DNA from 3 places in the Kitasatospora sp. NPDC093102 genome. Region 2 is predicted to be linked to each of the others. Evidence: predicted binding sites of a transcription regulator. Region 2 holds the regulator's gene; each other region holds the start of a gene.
What was found. Region 2 encodes HrcA, which represses chaperone genes, less so after heat shock. Its sites were predicted from a motif close to TTNGCACTCNGNNNNNCNGAGTGCNAA; they were not measured.
Positions count from the first base shown of each region.

Region 1 (6,917 bases), on a different contig from region 2:
TGGTACGCGGGGTCCCAGCCCGGCGCCGGGTAGGTGCCGTCGCCCTTGCCGCGGACCGGGATGGTGCCCGGGGCCTGGTAGCCGATGTTCTTGGCGTCGGCGTAGATCAGGTTCTGCGCGGGGACGGTGAAGTCCTTGGCGGCGTTGCGGAACTCGTCCCAGTTCCTCGCCTTGTCCAGCTCGAAGACGGCGTCCATGGTCTTGCCGGGGCTGAGCGCCGTCCACTGGAGGGCGACGCCGTAGCCGCCGGTGCCGCGGTCGGGGGCGGAGGTGCCGTTGGGGGCGTACTTGCCGACGTTCTGCTGCTCGTTGCTCTGGTCGGAGATGAGCGGGGCGCCGGTCTGGGTGGTGCGGACGGTGATGGTGCGGTCCTCGCCGCCGGCGACCTTGATGGTCTCCTTGCGGAGGTCGAACTTCACGTCCTTGCCGTCGACCTGGTAGGTGTCCGGGCCGGTGACCTTCTCCAGGAAGAGGTCGGTGACGTCCGCGCCGAGGTTGGTGAAGCCCCAGGCGATGTCCTTGTTGTGGCCGATCACCACGCCGGGCATGCCCGCGAAGGTGAAGCCGGAGACGTCGTACTGGCAGGCCGGGGAGTTGGTCCGGCAGTGCAGGCCCATCTGGTACCAGACCGAGGGCAGGCCGGGGCCGAGGTGCGGGTCGTTGGCCAGCAGCGGCTTGCCGGTGGTGGTGTGCGAGCCGGCGACCACCCAGGAGTTGGAACCGATGCCCTGGCCGGGACGGCCGAGCAGCTGCGGCATCGAGTCGATCCGGTCGGTCAGGCCCTGCAGCAGCGCCTTGGTGGTGGCCGCGCCCTGGGCGGTGGCGGTGCCGGTGGTGCCGCCGGACTGCGGGGAGCCGTCGGCGGGGCGGTAGTTGTCGCCGGTCACCGTGCCGGTCTTCACGATGGTGCCGTTGCGGGCGTACGGGTAGTCCGGGTAGAGCTCGGCGATCTTGTCCGGGCTGAAGTCCTGGGCCAGCAGCGAGCGGTCGATCTCCTCCTGGAGGTTCCCGGAGAGGTTCCAGGCCATCGCCTTGAGCCAGGCCACCGAGTCGACCGGGGACCACTGCTCGGGCTGGTAGCCGCTGTTCACGACGCCGAGCAGGCTGTACTCCAGCGAGGCCTTCGCGCCGCCGGGGTGCTCGGCGAGCCAGGCGTTCACGCCGTCCGAGTAGGCCTGGAGGTACTTCTTGGTCTCCGGGGACAGCTTGGTGTCGTACTCCTTCTGCGCCACCTGCCGCCAGCCCATGGTGCGGATGAAGGCGTCGGTGTCGACCTGGCCGGCGCCGAACATCTCGGAGAGCCGGCCGGCGGTGATGTGCCGGCGGACGTCCATCTCCCAGAAACGGTCCTGCGCCTGGACGTAGCCCTGGGCACGAAACAGGTCCTCGGAGGTGTCGGCGTAGAGCTGCGGGATGCCGTTGGCGTCCCGCTTGACGTCGACGGGCGCACTCAGGCCCGCCACCTTGACGCTGCCGTCGACCTCCGGGAAGGAGGCGCGGACCGCGGAGACCCCGCGGTAGCCGCCGTAGCCGGTGCCGGCCACCAGCAGCACGACCAGCACGATCACGATCAGACGGGCGCGCCGGAGCTTTTTCGAGCGGGGCATCTGGGTCCTTGCGGTCCTGACTTCGGGGCGGGCGGGCGTGTCCAGGGCCTGCGGCCGTGACAGGGAACCACATTAGGCCGAGTCGGCCGGGCACCGTGAACGGGGGACCAAGCTAAAGATATGGCAAAATGTTAGACTGCGTAACGATCCGCAAGAGGAGCATTGACGACTTCTTAACGGGTCACCCCACAGCACCACCAGACACCCCGCCCGCCCCTGCCTGCCCGAGGTGCCCCTGCGTGAACGTCTCCCACCTGAACCAGCTCCTGCTTGAGTCCTCCGTGATCCTGCTGTTCGCGGTGGGCGCCGTACGCCTCTCCACCCGATCAGGGCTGCCCAGCCTGCTGATCTATCTGGGGATCGGTGTCGCGCTGGGCCAGAACGGGATCGGCGTCACCTTCAACAACGCCGAGCTCACCCAGGTGCTCGGCTACGCGGCGCTCGTGGTGATCCTCGCCGAGGGCGGCCTCAAGACCAGCTGGCGCGAGATCAAGCCGGTGATGCCGGCCGCGACCGTGCTCGCCACCGTCGGCGTCGGCGTCAGCGTGTTCGCCACCGCGGCCGGCGCGCACTGGCTGGTCGGCCTGGACTGGCGCACCTCGCTGCTGCTGGGCGCCATCGTCTCCTCCACCGACGCGGCCGCCGTCTTCTCGGTGCTGCGGATGGTCCCGTTGCCGCACCGGCTCACCGGCCTGCTGGAGGCCGAGTCCGGCTTCAACGACGCACCCGTGGTCATCCTGGTCGTCGCCTTCGCCACCACCGGGGAACTGGACTCCTGGTACGTCCTGATCGGCACGATCATCGCCGAGCTGGCGATCGGCGCCGTGATAGGCCTGGCCGTCGGCAAGATAGGCGCCTACGGGCTCAAGCACGTCGCGCTGCCCTCCTCGGGCCTCTACCCGATCGCCGTGATGGCGCTCACCGTGCTCGCGTACGCCGGCGGCGCGCTGCTGCACGGCTCCGGCTTCCTCGCCGTCTACATCAGTGCGGTGATACTCGGGAACTCCAAGCTCCCGCACGGCCCGGCCGTCCGGGGCTTCGCCGACGGGCTGGCCTGGATCGGGCAGATCGGCATGTTCGTGCTGCTCGGCCTGCTCGTCACGCCCGAGTCCATGGGCGACGCGGTGGTGCCCGCACTGGTGATCGGCGGGGTGCTGGTCTTCCTGGCCCGGCCGCTGTCGGTGGTGGTCTCGCTGACCCCCTTCAAGGTGCCGGCCCGCGAGCAGGCACTGCTGAGCTGGGCCGGGCTGCGCGGGGCGGTGCCCATCGTGCTGGCCACCATCCCGGTGGTGTCCGGCGCGCACCAGGCCGACGACGTCTTCAACATCGTCTTCATCCTGGTCGTCGTCTTCACCCTGCTCCAGGGACCGACCCTGCCGTGGGTGGCCAAGCGGCTGCGGATCGACGAGGGCGACATGGGCCAGGACCTGGGCATCGAGTCCGCCCCGCTGGAGAAGTTGCACGGGCACCTGCTGTCGGTCACGCTCTCCCCCGCCTCGAAGATGTCGGGCGTGGAGGTCAGCGAGCTGCGGCTGCCCAAGGGGGCGGCGGTCACCCTGGTCGTGCGCGAGGGGAACTCCTTCGTGCCGGACAAGGCGACGGTGCTGCGCGGCGGGGACGAGCTGCTGGTGGTCACCACGGACGAGGTCGGCGCGGCGGCGGAGCGGCGACTGCGGGCCGTGGACAAGGGCGGCAAGCTCGCGGGGTGGCTGAACGGGCGGTGAGGGCGGGCCCTCGCCGGGGCCCTCACCGGGCCCCGGCCGGGGTGGCCGGCCCGCCGGGACGGGTGGGACCGGCCCGCCGGGACGGGTGGGACCGGCTCACCGGGACGGGTGGGGCTGGCGGGGTCTACGCGCGTAACTGTATGCTGGTCCGACCACGCCGTATAACCACCGCTAGACCACCCCCAGCATCTGCCTGACGCAGAGTTGGCGCGACCGCTCGGCGGCCGCGGTCCGGCCCCGGCCACCACGCCGGACCGGCCCGGTATCTACCCCGGTCGACGCGCGAGAGGACGACTCTCGGCGCCGTCGGGGCCACACCATGCCCTGCCGCGCTACCAGGCAGCAGGAAGGACCGACCGTGACGGCGCGCCGAACGGTCGACACCGCCGCGGACTCCGCGGCCACCCCCGCAGCTCCGGCCCCCACCCGCGTCGGGTACGGCGAGCTGCTGCGCACCCCTGGGGCCTGGACGTTCCTGGCCCCCGCCCTCGTCGCGCGGCTGCCGTACGCGATGCTCAGCATGGGCATCCTGCTGCTCGTCACGCAGACCCACGGCTCGTACGGCACCGCCGGTACGGTCACCGCGGTCGCCGCCGTCGCCCAGGCCCTGGTCGGGCCGCAGACCGGGCGGCTCGCCGACCGCTACGGCCAGGCCGCGGTGCTCGTGCCGACCGTCCTGGTGCACGCGGCCTCGGTCGGCGTGCTGATCGCACTCGCGCTCGGCCACGCACCCGCCTGGAGCCTGTTCCTGGCCGCCGTCCCGGCCGGGGCGAGCGTGCCGCAGGTCGGCGCGATGGTCCGGGCCCGCTGGCTGGCCAGGTTCACCGCGGACGGCGCCTCCGACGCCTCCGCGGCCCGGGTGAGCACCGCCTTCGCCTTCGAGTCCGTGACGGACGAGTTCACCTTCGTGATCGGCCCGATCCTGGCCTCCGGCATCGCCGCCCTCGCCAACCCTGCCACCGCCCTGGTCGCCGAGGCCTCGCTGACCCTCGTCGGCGGCCTGGCCTTCGCCGCCCAGCGGCGCACCGCACCCACCCGGATCGTGCCGCAACCCGGCACCAGGCGCGCCTCGGCACTCGCCTCCCCCGGCGTCCGGCTGCTGGCCGGGACCTTCCTCGGGGTCGGCGCGGTCTTCGGCGGCATGCAGGTCTCGGTGAACGCCTTCGCCGACTCGGTCGGGCAGCACGACGCCGGCGGCACCGTGTACGGGATCTTCGCCGGCGGCTCGATGCTGGCCGGCGTGCTGTACGGCGTGATCGCCTGGCGGCGGCCGGTGCAGCAGCGGATGCTGATCAGTTACGCGCTGCTGGTGCTGGGCTGCTCGGTGCTGTGGGCGATGCCCAACCTGGTCGCGCTGACCGCCGCCGGGCTGGTCTGCGGGCTGGCCATCGCGCCGACCCTGATCAGCGGCTACACCCTGGTCGAGACGCTGGTCGCGGACGGGGCCAAGACGGAGGCCTTCACCTGGCTGACCGGCGCCATCGGGCTGGGGCTGGCGGTCGGCTCGATGGCGGCGGGCCGGCTGATCGACGGGCACGGGCCCTCGACCGGGTTCCTGGTGCCGGTGGCCGGGGCCGGGTTGGGCCTGATCGCGCTGGCCTCGCTGCGGCACCTGCTGGTGGCGACCGGGGACGGGTCGGGCGCGTCTGCGGCTGCCGACCCGGGCTCCGATTCCGCGGAGCGCGGTGGTGCCGCGCAGCTGGTGGGCGCGGCCAAGGGCTGAGGCGGCGGCGGTCCGGCGGCCGGGCCCCGTCCATCTCACACCGCAGTCGCTGGACTGATCCCGCGGAATGCCGCATCATTGACCATCGTTAGCACTCATCAGGCGAGAGTGCCAGGAGGAAGATCAAGTGCCCACGTACCAGTACCAGTGCACCGAGTGCGGCAACGGCCTGGAGGCGGTGCAGAAGTTCACCGACGAGGCACTGACCACGTGCCCCGACTGCCAGGGACGGCTCCGCAAGGTCTTCTCGGCCGTGGGCGTCGTGTTCAAGGGCTCCGGCTTCTACCGGACCGACAGCCGCTCCTCCTCCAGCAGCTCGGTGGGCGCCGGGTCCTCGTCGACCTCCTCGACGCCGTCCTCCACGTCCGCGTCCTCCTCGACGCCGTCGAGCTCCGGCTCCTCGGCCTCGTCCAGCCCGGCTCCGGCCGCGAGCTGACCTCGGCGCCGGGCACCGGCCCGGACGGCCCGCAGACCTCGGAAAGGCCCGTCGGCCCCGCTTCCACGCGGGGGCGACGGGCCTTTCCGCATTCCTGTCGGTCCCGTCGGTCCTGTCGGTCCCGCCGTTCCCATCGGTCCCGTCGCCGGTTTCCCGCAACCCCGGACCGGGGGCTTCCCGTCACCTCGAACGGGTCCGATTGACTCGTGCGGGTGAACGAAGTTATCCACAGGGGCGGGTTTTCCACAGGCCTGGGGAAAGAGCTTTCCGAGTTCGCCGGAAACGCTCATCGTGTGGGCATCCGGTCCGCGAGAGGCCGGCCCGCCGACACCCCGGAGGTGCGTCGATGACGACCGCGAGCTTCTCCCTGCCCCTGCCCCTCCCGCTGCCCGCGCCCGCCGTACCACCCCGGCAGGAGCTGCCGAGCTTCCCGCCGATCCGGCGCGGGTGCGGCAGGTGGCACCGCTGGCGCAGTGCGGTGCGGCGGCGGGCCGGGGTGCCCGTGCTGGTGCTGCTCGCGGTGGCGGCGGCACTCGCGCTGGGGCCCGCGCGGGCCGGGCTGCCGCCGCCCCAGGGGGGTGCGCTGGGCCGGACGGGTTGTCAATCCGGGCCCGCGGAAGATCACCCGTAACCGGGAATCGGATTCGTCGTTCGAGGCGGCATGAAAGGCTTCAAGGAATTCCTGCTGCGTGGAAATGTCGTCGAACTCGCCGTGGCCGTGGTCATCGGCGCGGCTTTCACCAACATCGTCAACGCCTTCGTCAAGGGCGTGATCAATCCGCTCGTCGGCGTCTTCGGGACGAAGGACCTCGCGTCCTACAGTTCCTGCCTCAAGGGGCCTTGCGAGGTGAGCCCGACCGGTGAGGTCACGTCCGGAATCCTGATCCTGTGGGGATCGGTGCTCAGCGCCGCGCTCCAGTTCCTGATCACCGCGGCAGTCGTCTACTTCGTTCTGATCGTGCCCATGAACAAGCTGGCGGCCCACCGCAAGACCGCCGCCGAGGAGACGGCGGAGGCCGAGCTCAAGGAGGTCCAACTGCTGACCGAGATCCGCGACGCGCTGGTCACGCCGCTTCGCTGACCGGCAGGCGCCTTTCGCCCCCCACTCCTCGTTCCTCAGCCCCCGTGGTGCGGCGGGCGCTGGCTCAGGTACCAGTCCAGCCCCCGCCCGCCACTGCCACCGGCCCCGGGGCGGTCTCCCCAGCCGGCGTCGGTGTCGTCCCTGGACTGCTGGTCCAGCGGGTCCCGGAAGACCAGCCGGGCCTTGGCCGCCGCGGCCTTCCGCGGCTCCTGGCTCTGGTCCTGTTCCTGGTCCTGTTCCTGTCCCTGATCGTTCACGCTGTCCACTCCCTCGCTCGTCCCTTCCCTCCAGCCTAAGAGCCCCGTGGCATGCCTCGGGCCCGGGTGCGGAGTGCTCCGCGCCAGGG
Region 1 covers NZ_JBFBFA010000020.1:32,019-38,935, reverse strand. The annotation lists gene AB0O11_RS23815 (penicillin acylase family protein) at 1-1,607, opposite strand, end outside; gene AB0O11_RS23810 (potassium/proton antiporter) at 1,847-3,331, shown strand; gene AB0O11_RS23805 (MFS transporter) at 3,777-5,054, shown strand; gene AB0O11_RS23800 (FmdB family zinc ribbon protein) at 5,182-5,490, shown strand; gene AB0O11_RS23795 (hypothetical protein) at 5,837-6,121, shown strand; gene mscL (large conductance mechanosensitive channel protein MscL) at 6,152-6,571, shown strand; gene AB0O11_RS23785 (hypothetical protein) at 6,607-6,828, opposite strand.
Region 1: AB0O11_RS23800 (FmdB family zinc ribbon protein) is a predicted target of HrcA. The motif match lies at 5,143-5,169, and genes of this name have one in related genera.

Region 2 (6,917 bases):
ACGACCAGCGGCCGGTACGCCCGAGCAGCAGCGCGCCGGCGGCCACCCCGGCGGTGGAGGTGCGCAGCACCGAGGGGCCGAGCCGGTACGGCTTGGCGCCCGCCTCGGCGAACGCGGCCAGCTCCTCCGGGGAGACCCCGCCCTCCGGGCCGACCACCAGGACGAGGTCGCCGCCCTCCGGCAGCCCGGCGTGCGCCAGCGGCTCGGCGCCCTCCTCGTGCAGCACGGCGGCGAACGCGGCCTGTGCCAGCACCGGTGCCAGCTGCCTGGTGGTCATCGGCTCGCGGACCTCGGGGAAGCGCAGCCGGCGGGACTGCTTGCCCGCCTCCCGGGCGGTGGCCCGCCACTTGGCGAGCGCCTTGGCGCCGCGCTCGCCCTTCCACTGGGTGATGCAGCGCGAGGCGGCCCACGGGATCACCACGTCCACGCCGACCTCGGTCATGGTCTCCACGGCCAGCTCGCCGCGGTCGCCCTTGGGCAGCGCCTGGACCACCACGATCCGCGGCGCGGGCTCCGGCTCCCGGCGCACCGCGGCGACCGTCACGTCGATCGCGTCCTTGCCGAGCACCTCGGCGACCGTGCCGTCCACGCCGAGCCCCAGCCCGTCCGCCAGGGTGACCGCCTCGCCCGGCTCCAGCCGCTTCACCGCGGCCGCGTGCCGCCCCTCCGGGCCGTCCAGGCGCACCACGGCCCCGGGCACGGCGGCGGCGATCCGCTCGGTCTCGACGACGAAGACGGGCGCGGTCATGACGGAGTACCTCCAGGAGTGGGACGAAAACACGGAAGGGGTGCCGGGGGCCTTCCCCCGGCACCCCTCCGCGGACTGCTACCGGCCGTTGAAGGCGTCCTTCAGCCGGGAGAAGAGGCCCTGCTGGCCCGGCGCGAACTGGCCGGACGGCCGCTCCTCGCCGCGCAGCACCGCGAGGCGGCGCAGCAGCTCCTCCTGCTCGGCGTCGAGCTTGCCGGGCGTCTTCACCTCGACGTGCACTATCAGGTCGCCCCGGCCGCCACCGCGCAGGTGGGTGATGCCCCGGCCGTGCAGCGGGATCGACTGGCCGGACTGGGTGCCGGGCCGGATGTCGACCTCCTCCAGGCCGTCCAGGGTCTGCAGCGGCACCTGGGTGCCGAGCGCGGCCGCCGTCATCGGGATCGTGACGGTGCAGTGCAGGTCGTCCCCGCGCCGCTGGAAGATGGTGTGGCTGGTCTCGGCGATCTCGACGTACAGGTCGCCGGCCGGGCCGCCGCCGGGGCCGACCTCGCCCTCGCCGGCCAGCTGGATCCGGGTGCCGTTGTCGACACCGGCCGGGATCTTGACGGTCAGGGTGCGGCGGGCCCGCACGCGGCCGTCGCCGGCGCACTCCGGGCACGGGGTCGGCACGACGGTGCCGAAGCCCTGGCACTGCGGGCAGGGGCGGGAGGTCATGACCTGGCCCAGGAAGGACCGGGTGACCTGGGAGACCTCGCCCTTGCCGCGGCACATGTCACAGGTCTGCGCCGAGGTGCCGGGGGCCGCACCCTCGCCGTTGCAGGTGGTGCAGGTGACGGCGGTGTCGACCTGGAGCTCCTTGGTGGTGCCGAAGGCGGCCTCCTCCAGGGTGATCTCCAGCCGGATCATGGCGTCCTGGCCGCGGCGGGTGCGCGAGCGCGGGCCACGCTGGCCGGCCGCGGCGCCGAAGAAGGCGTCCATGATGTCGGAGAAGCCGAAGCCCGCCGCGCCGGCGCCGAAGCCACCCGCACCGCCGCCGCCCGGGGAGAGCGGGTCCCCGCCGAGGTCGTAGACCTGACGCTTCTGCGGGTCGGAGAGCACCTCGTAGGCGGCGTTGATCTCCTTGAACCGCTCCTGCGTCTTCGGGTCCGGGTTGACGTCCGGGTGCAGTTCGCGTGCCAGGCGCCGGAACGCCTTCTTGATCTCGTCCTGCCCCGCATCCCGTCGGACGCCGAGTACCGCGTAGTAGTCCGTGGCCACCAAATGCTCCGCTTGTTCCGCCTGTAGTAGTGCTGCGACTGGACGCCCCCGTCAGATTTCCGACGGGGGGCTTTGCTAGGACTCGGCCAGGATCTGGCCCACGTACCGCGCCACCGCTCGCACCGCCCCCATTGTGCCCGGGTAATCCATCCGGGTCGGACCGATCACACCCAGTTTGGCCACGCTCTCGTCGCCCGAACCGTAGCCGACCGAAACGATCGAGGTGGAAGTCAGCCCCTCGTAGGCGTTCTCCCGCCCGATCCGGACCGTCATCGCGGCGTCCGCGGTCTCACCCAGGAGGCGGAGCAGGACGACCTGCTCCTCCAGGGCCTCCAGCACCGGCTGGATGGTGAGCGGGAAGTCGTGCCCGAAGCGGGTCAGGTTGGCCGTGCCGGCCAGCATGATCCGCTCCTCGTTCTGTTCGGCGAGCGTCTCGAACAGCGTCGCCAGGACCGTGCTGACGGTCGGCCGGTCGGCCTGCTCGAAGTGCGCCGGGAGTTCCTCCAGCAGTCCCGGGACCTCCGGGAGGCGTCGGCCGGCGGCTCTCGCGTTGATCCGGGCCCGCAGGTCCGCCAGCACCGTCTCGCCGACCGGTCCCGGGCAGTCGACCATCCGCTGCTCGACCCGGCCGGTGTTGGTGATCAGCACCAGCATCACCTTGGCCGGGGCCAGCGCCACCAGCTCGATGTGCCGGACGGTGGAGCGCGACAGCGAGGGGTACTGCACCACCGCGACCTGCCGGGTCAGCTGGGCGAGCAGCCGCACGGTGCGGGCGACCACGTCGTCCAGGTCGACCGCGCCGTCCAGGAAGTGCCGGATGGCCCGGCGCTCGGGGGCGCTCATCGGCTTGATCTCGGCGAGCTTGTCGACGAAGAGGCGGTACCCCTTGTCGGTCGGGATGCGGCCGGCACTGGTGTGCGGCTGGTGGATGTAACCCTCCTCCTCCAGCGCCGCCATGTCGTTGCGGACGGTCGCCGGTGACACCCCGAGGTTGTGCCGCTCCACCAGGGCCTTGGAGCCGACCGGTTCCTCGGTGCCCACGTAGTCCTGCACGATCGCGCGGAGCACGGCGAGCTTGCGGTCGTCGAGCTGGCGGACCTCACCGGCCATGGGGCACGCACCTCCGTCTTCGCACGTTGTCCGACTGTGTCCCTTGCTGCTGCGGGCCGCTCCGGGAGGCCCCGGCCTTGGCACTCTGAACACGCGAGTGCCAAATCCGTACCTGCCAGTGTAAGGCCCGGGTCCTACGGCAGGAACGGCCCGACCGGGGTGATCCTCCCCGCAGTTCCGCCCACGGCCCACGGGAAGCTGACGGTTCGATCCTCCCGGCGCCGGAGTGGTGCCGAGAGGCCGTCCGGGTGGCAGCATCGATAGCGACGGCGAATGGAGGAGCAAGCGATGTCGAGCTCGGGCCAGCACACCCGTTTCGCGCCCGACCGCGGCCTGACCAGCCGCATGGTCGCGACGATGTTCGTGATCGGGCTGCTGTACGTCGGTTTCACGGGCCTGCTGATCGCGCTTCTGCGCGGCGCCTGGCCACTGATCGTCCTGCTGTCCGGCGGGCTGTTCGTCGCCCAGTTCTGGTTCAGCGACAAGATCACCGAGCGGGCGATGGGCGCCCACCGAGTGACCCCGGAGCAGTTCCCCCAGCTGCACGGCACCGTCGACCGGCTCTGCGCCCTGGCCGACATGCCCAAGCCCCGGGTGGCGGTCGCCGACAACGACATGCCGAACGCCTTCGCCACCGGCCGCAACCCGCAGAACGCGGTGGTCTGCGTGACCACCGGACTGCTGCGCCGGCTGGAGCCGGAGGAACTGGAGGGCGTCCTCGCGCACGAGCTGTCGCACGTCGCCCACCGGGACGTCGCGGTGATGACGATCGCCGGCTTCCTCGGCGTCCTCGCCGGGGCGATGACCCGGATCGCGATGTACGGCGGGTTCATGGGCGGCGGGCGCAACAACAACGACCAGAACGCGGCCATCGTGGCCCTGATCGTCCCGCTGGTGTCGGTGGTCGTCTACGCGATCAGCTTCCTGCTCACCCGGCTGCTGTCCCGCTACCGTGAGCTGGCCGCCGACCGCGCCGCCGCCCAGCTCACCGGCCGGCCCAGCGCACTGGCCGCGGCCCTCACCAAGGTGACCGGGCAGATCGCGGCCATCCCCACCGAGGACCTGCGCAAGTCGCAGCCGTACAACGCCTTCTACTTCGCCCCCGCGCTGAGCGCCCGGGAGACCGCCTCGCAGCTGTTCTCCACCCACCCGACGCTGGAGAAGCGGCTGGCGCAGCTGGCGAAGATCTCCGAGCAGCTCGGCCGCTGACCCCCTGTGAAAGGACCGCCGTGGGAATCCTGGACGCCCTGTTCGGCCGCACCAAGCCCGTCAAGCCCGACCTCGACCAGCTGTTCGGCGTGCCGTCCGCCGCGCTGACCCTGGAGGCCGGGGCCGGGTTCACCCCCACCGGACTCGGCTCGGTCTGCTTCGCCGCCGTCGAGGGCGCGGCCTTCGTCCAGGTCGAGCAGCAGGTCCGGGCGCTGCTGGACGCCGACACCGAGCGCGGCGGCGTCCCGGTGGAGGCCTCCAGGGACGGCTACGGCTACTCCTGGCTGCTCGCCCGGCACCGGCCCGAGGAGCTGCCGGAGCTGGTGAACGACCTGCACGCGGTCAACAGCGAGCTGGAGGCGAACGGCTTCGGACCGCAGCTGCTCTGCTCGCTCGTCGCCTTCCGCGACCCGGAGGGGCGTTCGCTGGCCCTGGTCTACCTCTACAAGCGGGGCACGTTCTACCCCTTCGCCCCGATGCCGGGCGGCGGGGAGAAGCGCAACAGCCCACTGGAGCTACAGGTCAACGCGATGCTGGGGAACGACCTGCGGTTGGAGAAGGACCTGAGCCGCTGGTTCCCGGTCTGGGGCGCGCCGGGTCTGTGACGGTGCGCGGGCGTCAGCCGCCGGTGGTCGAGCGGTACGCCTTCACGGCGGCGGCGAGGACCTCTTGGGTGTCCGTGGACGGCTTCCGGCTGGAGGAGTGCTGCACGACGAGGATCACGTCGCCCTGGCGGACGAAACCGGTGACCTTCTCGAACGGTTTCGAGTCCCCGGGGAAGGCCGAGGTGAAGTGGATCAGGAGGCTCTCGTCGGCCGGCACCCCGGCCGGCGTGACGGACGCTGTCTCCCGGATCTTCGTGCCGTCCGTGAGTGTGGTGGTGAAGGAGGCGCAGCGCTTCGCAGCGCCGCGGATGGCGTCCATGACGTCGGCCGCTCGGCCGGGCGCGTAGCGGTCGAGCGACTCCCGGCCGAACCAGCCGGCGTCCTCGCCGCCGGTCGGCGTCCGTTCCAGGCCCACCGCCACGTTCTCCCGGGGTGGGGCGTGCGTCGTCATGAAGGAGTCGACCTCGAGTTCGTCGCACCGGAGCGAGGCGATGGGGAGGGGCGTGACCGAAGCGGCGGTCGACGTCGGGCCGACCTCCACCTTGTTCAGCCGGAACCCCCGGGGAAGCCGCTCCTGGGTCAGCAGGCCCTCGCGCAGGCTCTTGGGCGCGGGCACCGGGGTGAAGGCCGCAGCGGCCTCCGGCCCGGCCTTCCGGTCGGCCGTACAGGCCGACACGCCGAGAACCGCCAGAACGATCCCCACCACCGCGCGATGACGTGTGCGCACTGATCCACCCCCAGGATTCGTGATCGCCCGCACTCTCCCACACGGGCGCGCTCCCGGGCTCTCACGTCCTCAGCGCACCGTCCGCTACAGCAGTCCGATGAGGAACCGGACCGCCAGCCCGCACCCGAGCAGCAGGAAGCCGCTCAGGAGGAACAGCCCCAGGGCCCAGGCCGCCTCGGCGAGCCGGTCCCAGACGGTTCGCGGGGCCCCGTCCCAGGGGTCGCCGGGCTCGCCCCGGAGGGGTTCCGGGGCGGGCAGCGGGCCCGAGAGGTCCAGGCGCATGTGCTCCTCGGAGCAGTACGTCCGGAAGAGCACTTCGGCGGACCGGCGGTCGATCTCCAGGGCCAGCCACCCCTCGGGCAGCTCCAGACCCCCGCGGTCCAGCGTCCTGGGCCCCGTCCGGCCGCAGACGTCGCACAGCTCCTGGTCCTGGTCGTCCCCCGGCTCGTCCCGCTCCGGCACCCCGCCGCCGACGGTCCCGGCCGGTGCGGTGGCTTCCGCCGCACCGGCCGCCCCGGCGCCCCCGGTACTCGCCAGCTCCGACGCGACGTACAGCACGAAGGCGGCCCCGAGGGCGGCCACGGCGGCGCCGGTGTACTGCGGCCGGCTGTCCTTCACGAGGCCGAAGGCCGCCCCGGAGGCCACGAGGAACAGGAAGGTGCCGGCCCGGACGGCGCGGGAGTGGAAGCGGTGCATGCGGTGATCATGCCAGCGCCCGATCCCTATGATCACCCGTATGCGCAGCCGCCAGTACGGACCCGACCTGACCCCGCCGTGGAAGAAGCAGCAGCCTGCCCCGGAGGTGCCCGCCGAGCGGGACCTGGTGGTCGAGGAGGCGGCGACCGGCTTCTGCGGGGCGGTGGTGCGCTGCGAGAGGACCGCCGAAGGCTTCACCGTCACCCTGGAGGACCGCTTCGGCAAGCACCGGGTGTTCCCGCTGGTGCCGCGCGGCTTCCTGCTGGAGGGCCGGGTCGTCACCCTGGTCCGCCCCACCGGCCCGGCGGCGCCGCGCACCCCGGCCCGCACCGCCTCCGGCTCGATCGCCGTCCCGAACGCCCGCGCCCGGGTCGCCCGGGAGTCCCGCATCTACGTCGAGGGCCGGCACGACGCCGAGCTGGTCGAACGGGTCTGGGGCGACGACCTGCGGATCGAGGGCGTGGTCGTCGAGTACCTGCGCGGCATCGACGACCTGCCCGCGATCGTCGCCGACTTCGCCCCCGGCCCCGGCCGCCGCCTCGGCGTCCTGGTCGACCACCTGCTCCCCGGCACCAAGGAGCACGGCATCGCCGCCCAGGTCACC
Region 2 covers NZ_JBFBFA010000028.1:68,852-75,768, reverse strand. The annotation lists gene AB0O11_RS27580 (16S rRNA (uracil(1498)-N(3))-methyltransferase) at 1-748, opposite strand, end outside; gene dnaJ (molecular chaperone DnaJ) at 827-1,966, opposite strand; gene hrcA (heat-inducible transcriptional repressor HrcA) at 2,042-3,076, opposite strand; gene htpX (zinc metalloprotease HtpX) at 3,365-4,285, shown strand; gene AB0O11_RS27560 (hypothetical protein) at 4,306-4,890, shown strand; gene AB0O11_RS27555 (hypothetical protein) at 4,904-5,596, opposite strand; gene AB0O11_RS27550 (hypothetical protein) at 5,702-6,313, opposite strand; gene AB0O11_RS27545 (DUF3097 domain-containing protein) at 6,354-6,917, shown strand, end outside.

Region 3 (6,917 bases), on a different contig from region 2:
CGACGGTGAGCATGATGATCCGCGCGCCCGGGTCGGCGGACAGCAGCCGCCGGACCGTCTCGACCCCGCCGAGGCCGGGCATCCGGACGTCCATCAGAACGAGATCGGAGCGGTCGGCCACCCAGCGGCGGAGGACCTCCTCCCCGTTCGTCGCGGTGGTGACCCGGTCCACACCGGGTACGGTCGCGACCGCGCGGCGAAGCGCCTCGCGGGCGAGCGGGGAATCGTCGCAAACGAGAACGGAAGTCATGACCGTCGTCCTCCGCAGCTGATCCGCGTCACGTTGAGCCTCCTGGCTGGTACGAACCTCTCCGACACGGCCGATCGGCGACGGACTCCGTGCCGATCGCCCCAACCTGCCCGCGATCGTTCCGACGTCCGGCGCCCGCTGACCGCCTCCGCACTTCCAACGACCGTCACTCGAATGAGTTACGGCCTTCGGGGCCACGTCCACCACTGTACGTGGCCAACCCATTACCGATCAGCCGCATCGCGGTGCACACGCCGCACTTTTCCGCAGCTCGCGCGCGGTGGGCGTGCGACCCGCACACCGATTCGGCACGTCGCGCGCCCGTCGGCCACCCGATTGCCACGCCCGCGCCCGGCGGAGCCCTTGCCCGCTATGCCCGTTTTTATAGCTTTCGTATGGTCATTGACTGTTGTGCCAGTGTGTGGGTGACTTGTCCATGGAGTTGCCTTAAGTCATATTTCCAGGTGTCCATACCAGTGCATCGAAGCCCCGCCGCACCGCTCGGCAGCAGCCCCCCGCCGAACGCCCGGCCGACGGCCGACAGCCTCTGAAGGGAATGAGCCATGGCAGATTTCTCCCGCCTCCCCGGTCCCAACGCGGACCTCTGGGACTGGCAGCTCTCCGCAGCCTGCCGTGGCGTGGACAGCTCGCTCTTCTTCCACCCCGAGGGCGAGCGCGGGGCCGCACGCAGTTCGCGCGAGGCCAGCGCCAAGGAGGTCTGTATGCGCTGTCCGGTGATCGCCGAGTGCGCGGCGCACGCGCTGGCGGTCCGTGAGCCGTACGGCGTCTGGGGCGGGATGACCGAGGACGAGCGCGAGGAGATGCTGGGGCGCTCGCGGCACCGGCTGGTCGAGGTCCCACTGGCCCCGCCGGCGGTCGCCCAGCGCTAGACCCGTCTCCACGAGCGCCGCGAAAAAACGTTTCTTCTTGACACCTCAGCCTGCCGACTCACCGTGCGTGCAGGGCCAGGGCAGCCCCGTCACCCACCGTCAGCGATCGGCAGCCGCCCCCGCCAGCCGCTCCAGCATCAGCGCCACGGCCGGCACCTCGGCCAGGTCCGGCAGGGTCAGCGCGACCACCTGGCGCACCGCGGGCGCCCCGGAGGCCGTCCGCACCGGCACCGTCGACACGCCGTCAGGGCGCACCGACTGGAGCGCCAGCCGAGGCAGCACCGCGACCCCGAGCCCGGCCGCCACCAGGCCGACCACCGCCGGGTAGTCGTCCGTCGCGAAGTCGATCCGGGGCTCGAAGCCCGCACCGGCGCACAGCTCCACCAGGTGCCCCCGGCACTGCGGGCAACCGGCGATCCACTGCTCCCCCGCCAGCTCGGCCAGCTCCACCGCCCCGCCCCGCCCCGCCAGCGGATGAGCGGCGGGCAGCAGGCCCACCAGAGGGTCGTCCAGCAGCGGGGTGGCCACCAGATCGGACCAGTCGGTCCCGGCGGTCAGCTGCTGCGCCTCCAGGTTGGCCTCGGCCCGGGCCTCGCGCGGCGTACCGTGGGCGGGCGCCGGGAGCGCGACGGCGCCGTCGGACTGCGGGTAGCGGAAGGCCAGTGCGATCTCGCACTCGCCGCCGCGCAGCATCGCCAGCGACTCCGGCGGCTCCGCCTCGACCAGCGACACGCGCACCCCCGGATGGCCGTCCCGCAGGCGGGCGACCGCGGGCGGCACCAGGGTGGAGCTCGCGGTCGGGAAGGAGACCAGCCGCACCCGTCCGGCCCGCAGCCCGGCGATCGCGGCCACCTCCTCCTCGGCGGCGGAGAGCCCGGCCAGGATTCCGGTGGCATGCTTGAGCAGGACCCGGCCTGCCTCGCTGAGCTGCATCCCGCGGCCCGAGCGGACCACCAGCGGGGTGTCCACCGACTTCTCCAGGGCCTTCATCTGCTGGCTGATGGCGGGCTGCGTACACCCCAGCTCGCGGGCGGCGGCGGAGAAGGAGCCGGTGCGGGCGACGGCACGCAGGACGCGCAGGTGGCGGGCCTCGATCATGCCTTAGTTATAAGGCAATCTTTGCGTTCTGCAAAATTCTACTGATAGTTGAAAGGTCAAGCGCGGACGGCCGGAGGCCCGGCCCGCATCCCCTCGCGGGGCGCGGACCGGGCCTCCGGTCAGTGGTTCGGGCCTCAGTGCGAGTGGCCGTGGCCGTGCGAGTGGCCGTGACCGTTGTCGGCCTCCTCCTCCTTCTTCTCCACCACGAGGGTCTCGGTGGTGAGGAGCAGGGAGGCGATCGAGGCGGCGTTCTCCAGCGCGGAGCGGGTGACCTTGACCGGGTCGATGACGCCGGCCTTCAGCAGGTCGCCGTACTCGCCGGTGGCCGCGTTGTAGCCGTGACCGGTCTCCAGCTCGGCGACCTTGTGGGTGATGACGTAGCCCTCGAGGCCGGCGTTCTGGGCGATCCAGCGCAGCGGCTCGTGCAGCGCCTTGCGGACGACCGCGACACCGGTCGCCTCGTCGCCCGACAGGCCCAGGCCGTCCTCCAGCACCTTGGCGGCGTGGACCAGGGAGGCGCCACCACCGGCGACGATGCCCTCCTCGACCGCGGCGCGGGTCGCCGAGATGGCGTCCTCCAGACGGTGCTTGCGCTCCTTCAGCTCCACCTCGGTGGCGGCGCCGACCTTGATGACGCAGACGCCGCCGGCCAGCTTGGCCAGGCGCTCCTGCAGCTTCTCGCGGTCCCAGTCGGAGTCGGTCGCGGCGATCTCGCCCTTGATCTGGGCGACGCGGCCGGCCACGGCCTCGGCGTCACCGGCACCGTCGACGACCGTGGTCTCGTCCTTGGTGATGGTCACGCGGCGGGCGGTGCCCAGCACGTCCAGGCCGACCTGGTCGAGCTTGAGGCCGACCTCCTCGGAGATGACCTGGCCACCGGTCAGGACGGCCAGGTCGCCGAGGATCGCCTTGCGGCGGTCGCCGAAGCCCGGGGCCTTGACGGCGACGGCGTTGAAGGTGCCACGGATCTTGTTCACGACCAGGGTCGACAGCGCCTCGCCGTCGACGTCCTCGGCGATGATCAGCAGCGGCTTGGAGGCACCGCCCTGGAGGATCTTCTCCAGCAGCGGCAGCAGCTCCTGGATGGAGGAGATCTTGCCCTGGTTGATCAGGATGTACGGGTCCTCCAGGACCGCCTCCTGCCGCTCCGCGTCGGTGACGAAGTACGGCGACAGGTAGCCCTTGTCGAACTGCATGCCCTCGGTGAAGTCCAGCTCCACGCCGAAGGTGTTCGACTCCTCGACGGTGATGACACCGTCCTTGCCGACCTTGTCGATCGCCTCGGCGATCAGCTCGCCGACCTGGGTGTCCTGGGCGGAGAGGGAGGCGACGGCGGCGACGTCGTCCTTGCCCTCGATCTCGCGGGCGACGGAGAGCAGGTGCTCGGAGACAGCGGCGACGGCCTTGTCGATGCCCTTCTTCAGGGCGGCCGGGCCGGCTCCGGCGGCGACGTTGCGCAGACCCTCGTTGACCAGGGCCTGGGCCAGCACGGTGGCGGTGGTGGTGCCGTCACCCGCGACGTCGTTGGTCTTGGTGGCGACCTCCTTGACGAGCTGCGCGCCAAGGTTCTCGTACGGGTCGTCCAGCTCGACCTCACGGGCGATGGTGACACCGTCGTTGGTGATGGTCGGGGCGCCGAACTTCTTGTCGATGACGACGTTGCGGCCCTTGGGGCCGATGGTCACCTTGACGGTGTCGGCCAGCTTGTTGACACCGCGCTCCAGCGAGCGGCGGGCGTCCTCGTCGAACTGCAGGATCTTCGCCATGTTCCCTATTCCCTCGGGGCTGCGGCCGGCCCACCGGCCGCCGAACTACGTGAACCAACAACCACGCCCCGGGCCACTGTCACTGAGGACACGGATCCGGGGCGGGTCGGGACGTCTTACTTCTCGATGATCGCGAGAACGTCGCGGGCGGAGAGCACCAGGTACTCCTCGCCCTGGTACTTCACCTCGGTGCCGCCGTACTTCGAGTACAGGACGATGTCACCCACGGCGACGTCGAGCGGCAGACGCTGGCCGTCCTCGAAGCGGCCCGGGCCGACGGCCAGGACGACGCCCTCCTGGGGCTTCTCCTTGGCGGTGTCCGGGATAACCAGGCCGGAGGCCGTGGTGGTCTCGGCGTCGAGCGGCTGGACCACGATGCGGTCCTCGAGCGGCTTGATGGCAACCTTGCTGCTGGTGGTCACGTCCGAGCTCCCCTTCGGAGATTACGGGGTTTTCTAACGGGTAGGGGCGAACCTGCGGGCCTGCCGTCGCGGGGGTCAGACACGCGTCTTCGCGTTAGCACTCCCCCAGTGGGGAGTGCCAAGGACGACCATAGGGCCCTGTTAGCACTCAGTCAACCAGAGTGCCAACGACGCGCCCTGAGGACCTCTGGTTCGCGGATGAGTAGCCGTACTCATGTGCGGCGGGCCCGGGCGTCGACAGACTCCTGCCATGACATCGATCCCGGCGCGACTCGGCCCGTCCCACCTCAAGGACGCGTCCCTCGCACTGCTGTCGCTGCCCCTGCTGGGAGCCGTGCTGCCGTTCCTCGTCTTCTCCTTCGTCGCCGGCCTCGGCAACGGCCCCGGCACCGGGGACGACGGGGCGGCCTTCCTGGGCATCGGGATGCTGGCCGGCCCGGCCGTCTCCCTGGTGGCGGGCCTCGTGGTGGCCTTCCGCACCTGGCGGTCCGGCTACCAGTTCCTCCCGGTCGCCGCCGCGCTCGCCCCGCTCCTGCTGCCCGTGGTCCTGTCCTCGGGCATCCTGTGGCGGTGAACCGACCGCCTGCGCGACCGCGGATGCACTCGGCGGCGGACCTGCTGCCCCTGATCGCGCTCACGGCGAGTACGCCGTTCGTCCTCGCGCTGCCGGCCCGGCCGGCCGACTGACCGGCGAGAATGACCCCGTGGACACCGAGAACCTCCAGCCCCTGCTGACGCCCGAGGGCCAGGCCCTGCTCGCCGAGTTGCGCGAGTTCACCCCCGAGGAGGAGCTCGCGCTGGCGACCCGCTTGCGGCGGGAGCACCCGGCGGAGCTGGTGTCGGCGGCGTTCGGGCAGGCGCGGCTGCGGCAGCGGGCCCGGGCGAAGTTCGGGGCGGACGCCGACCTGATGTACTTCACGCCCAACGGGGTCGAGCAGTCCACCCGGCGCAGCGTGGCCGAGTGGCGGGCGCAGCGGTTCGCCGGGCTGGGCGTACGACGGCTGGCGGACCTGTGCTGCGGCATCGGCGGGGACGTGCTGGCGCTGGCCCGGGCGGGCATCGAGGTGCTGGCCGTGGACAAGGACCCGGCGGCCTGTGCCGCCACCGCGGCCAACGCCGCCGCGCTGGGTCTGGCCGGGCTGGTCGAGGTGCGCTGCGCGGACGTCGCCGAGGTGGACGTCACCGGTTACGACGCGGTGTTCACCGACCCGGCCCGGCGCACCTCGCGCGGCCGGGTGTTCGACCCGGAGGCGTACGCCCCGCCGCTCTCCTGGGCGATCGGGGCCGGCCGGCGGACCCCGATCGGCGCGCTGAAGGTCGCGCCGGGCATCCCGCACGAGGCGGTGCCGGAGGACGCCGAGGCCGAGTGGGTCTCCGACCACGGCGACGTCAAGGAGGCGGTGCTCTGGTTCGGCACCGGGGCCGCGAGCCCGCACCGCGCCACCCTGCTGCCGCAGGGCGCCAGCCTGACCGGTGGCGACCTGCCCGACCCGCCGGCCGGCCCGGTCGGGCGCTACCTGTACGAGCCGGACGGCGCGGTGATCCGGGCGCACCTGGTGGCCGAGGTGGCCGGGCAGGTGCGCGGTCGGCTGATCGACCCGAAGATCGCCTACCTGACCTCGGACGAGCTGGTCGCCACCCCGTACGCGCACGCCTTCGAACTCACCGACGTGCTGCCGTTCAACATCAAGAAGCTGAAGGCACTGCTGCGCGAGCGCGGGGTCGGCACGGTGGTGATCAAGAAGCGCGGGATGGCGATCACCCCGGAGGAGCTGCGCCGTCAGCTCAAGCCCTCCGGGCCGAACACCGTCACGGTCATCCTCAGCCGCACCGACCACGGTCCGCTGATGATGCTGGGGCAGCCCGTACGGGCCGCTCAGGACGCGGGCGCCTGGATGTAGTCCTCCAGCCGGGCCACCGAGAATCCCTGCTCCTGGATCCGGGCGAGCAGGTCGCCGAACATCTGGGTCATCGTGGCGCCCTTGAGCTCCTTGGGGCCGCGGAAGTGCGCCAGGATGATGTCACCGGGCTTCAGCTTCTTGTCGCCGGCCTGGTACTGCATGTCGTGGATCTGCATCGACTCGCGCCACAGCACTATGGCGCGCGGGCCGCACTCCTGGACCGAGGTGTTGAGCGTCGGGGTGTTGGCGCCGTCGCCGAACGGCGGGCGGAACAGCAGCGGGGCGGTGCCGTACTGCTGGGTGAGCGCGGACTGGTCGTCGCAGATCTCGGCCTTCTGCTTCTCCGGCGGGAGCTTGCTCATCACCGGGTGGGTGACGGTGTGGTTCTGGATGTGGTTGCCCAGTGCCTGGAGCGGCTTGAAGTAGCCGTAGTCGTTCTTGACTATGTCCTTGGTCAGGAACATCGAGATCGGCACCTTGAGGTCGGTGAGCATCTCGACGAACTTCGGGTCCTTCTCGGCGCCGTCGTCGATGGTGATGAAGACGACCTTGTCGTTCGTCTTCACCTCGCTGAACACCGGCACGGTGCC
Region 3 covers NZ_JBFBFA010000001.1:551,311-558,227, reverse strand. The annotation lists gene AB0O11_RS02680 (response regulator transcription factor) at 1-250, opposite strand, end outside; gene AB0O11_RS02675 (WhiB family transcriptional regulator) at 814-1,140, shown strand; gene AB0O11_RS02670 (LysR family transcriptional regulator) at 1,240-2,238, opposite strand; gene groL (chaperonin GroEL) at 2,373-4,004, opposite strand; gene groES (co-chaperone GroES) at 4,121-4,426, opposite strand; gene AB0O11_RS02655 (hypothetical protein) at 4,677-5,000, shown strand; gene AB0O11_RS02650 (class I SAM-dependent methyltransferase) at 5,131-6,327, shown strand; gene AB0O11_RS02645 (polysaccharide deacetylase family protein) at 6,303-6,917, opposite strand, start outside.
Region 3: groES (co-chaperone GroES) is a predicted target of HrcA. The motif match lies at 4,568-4,594, and genes of this name have one in related genera.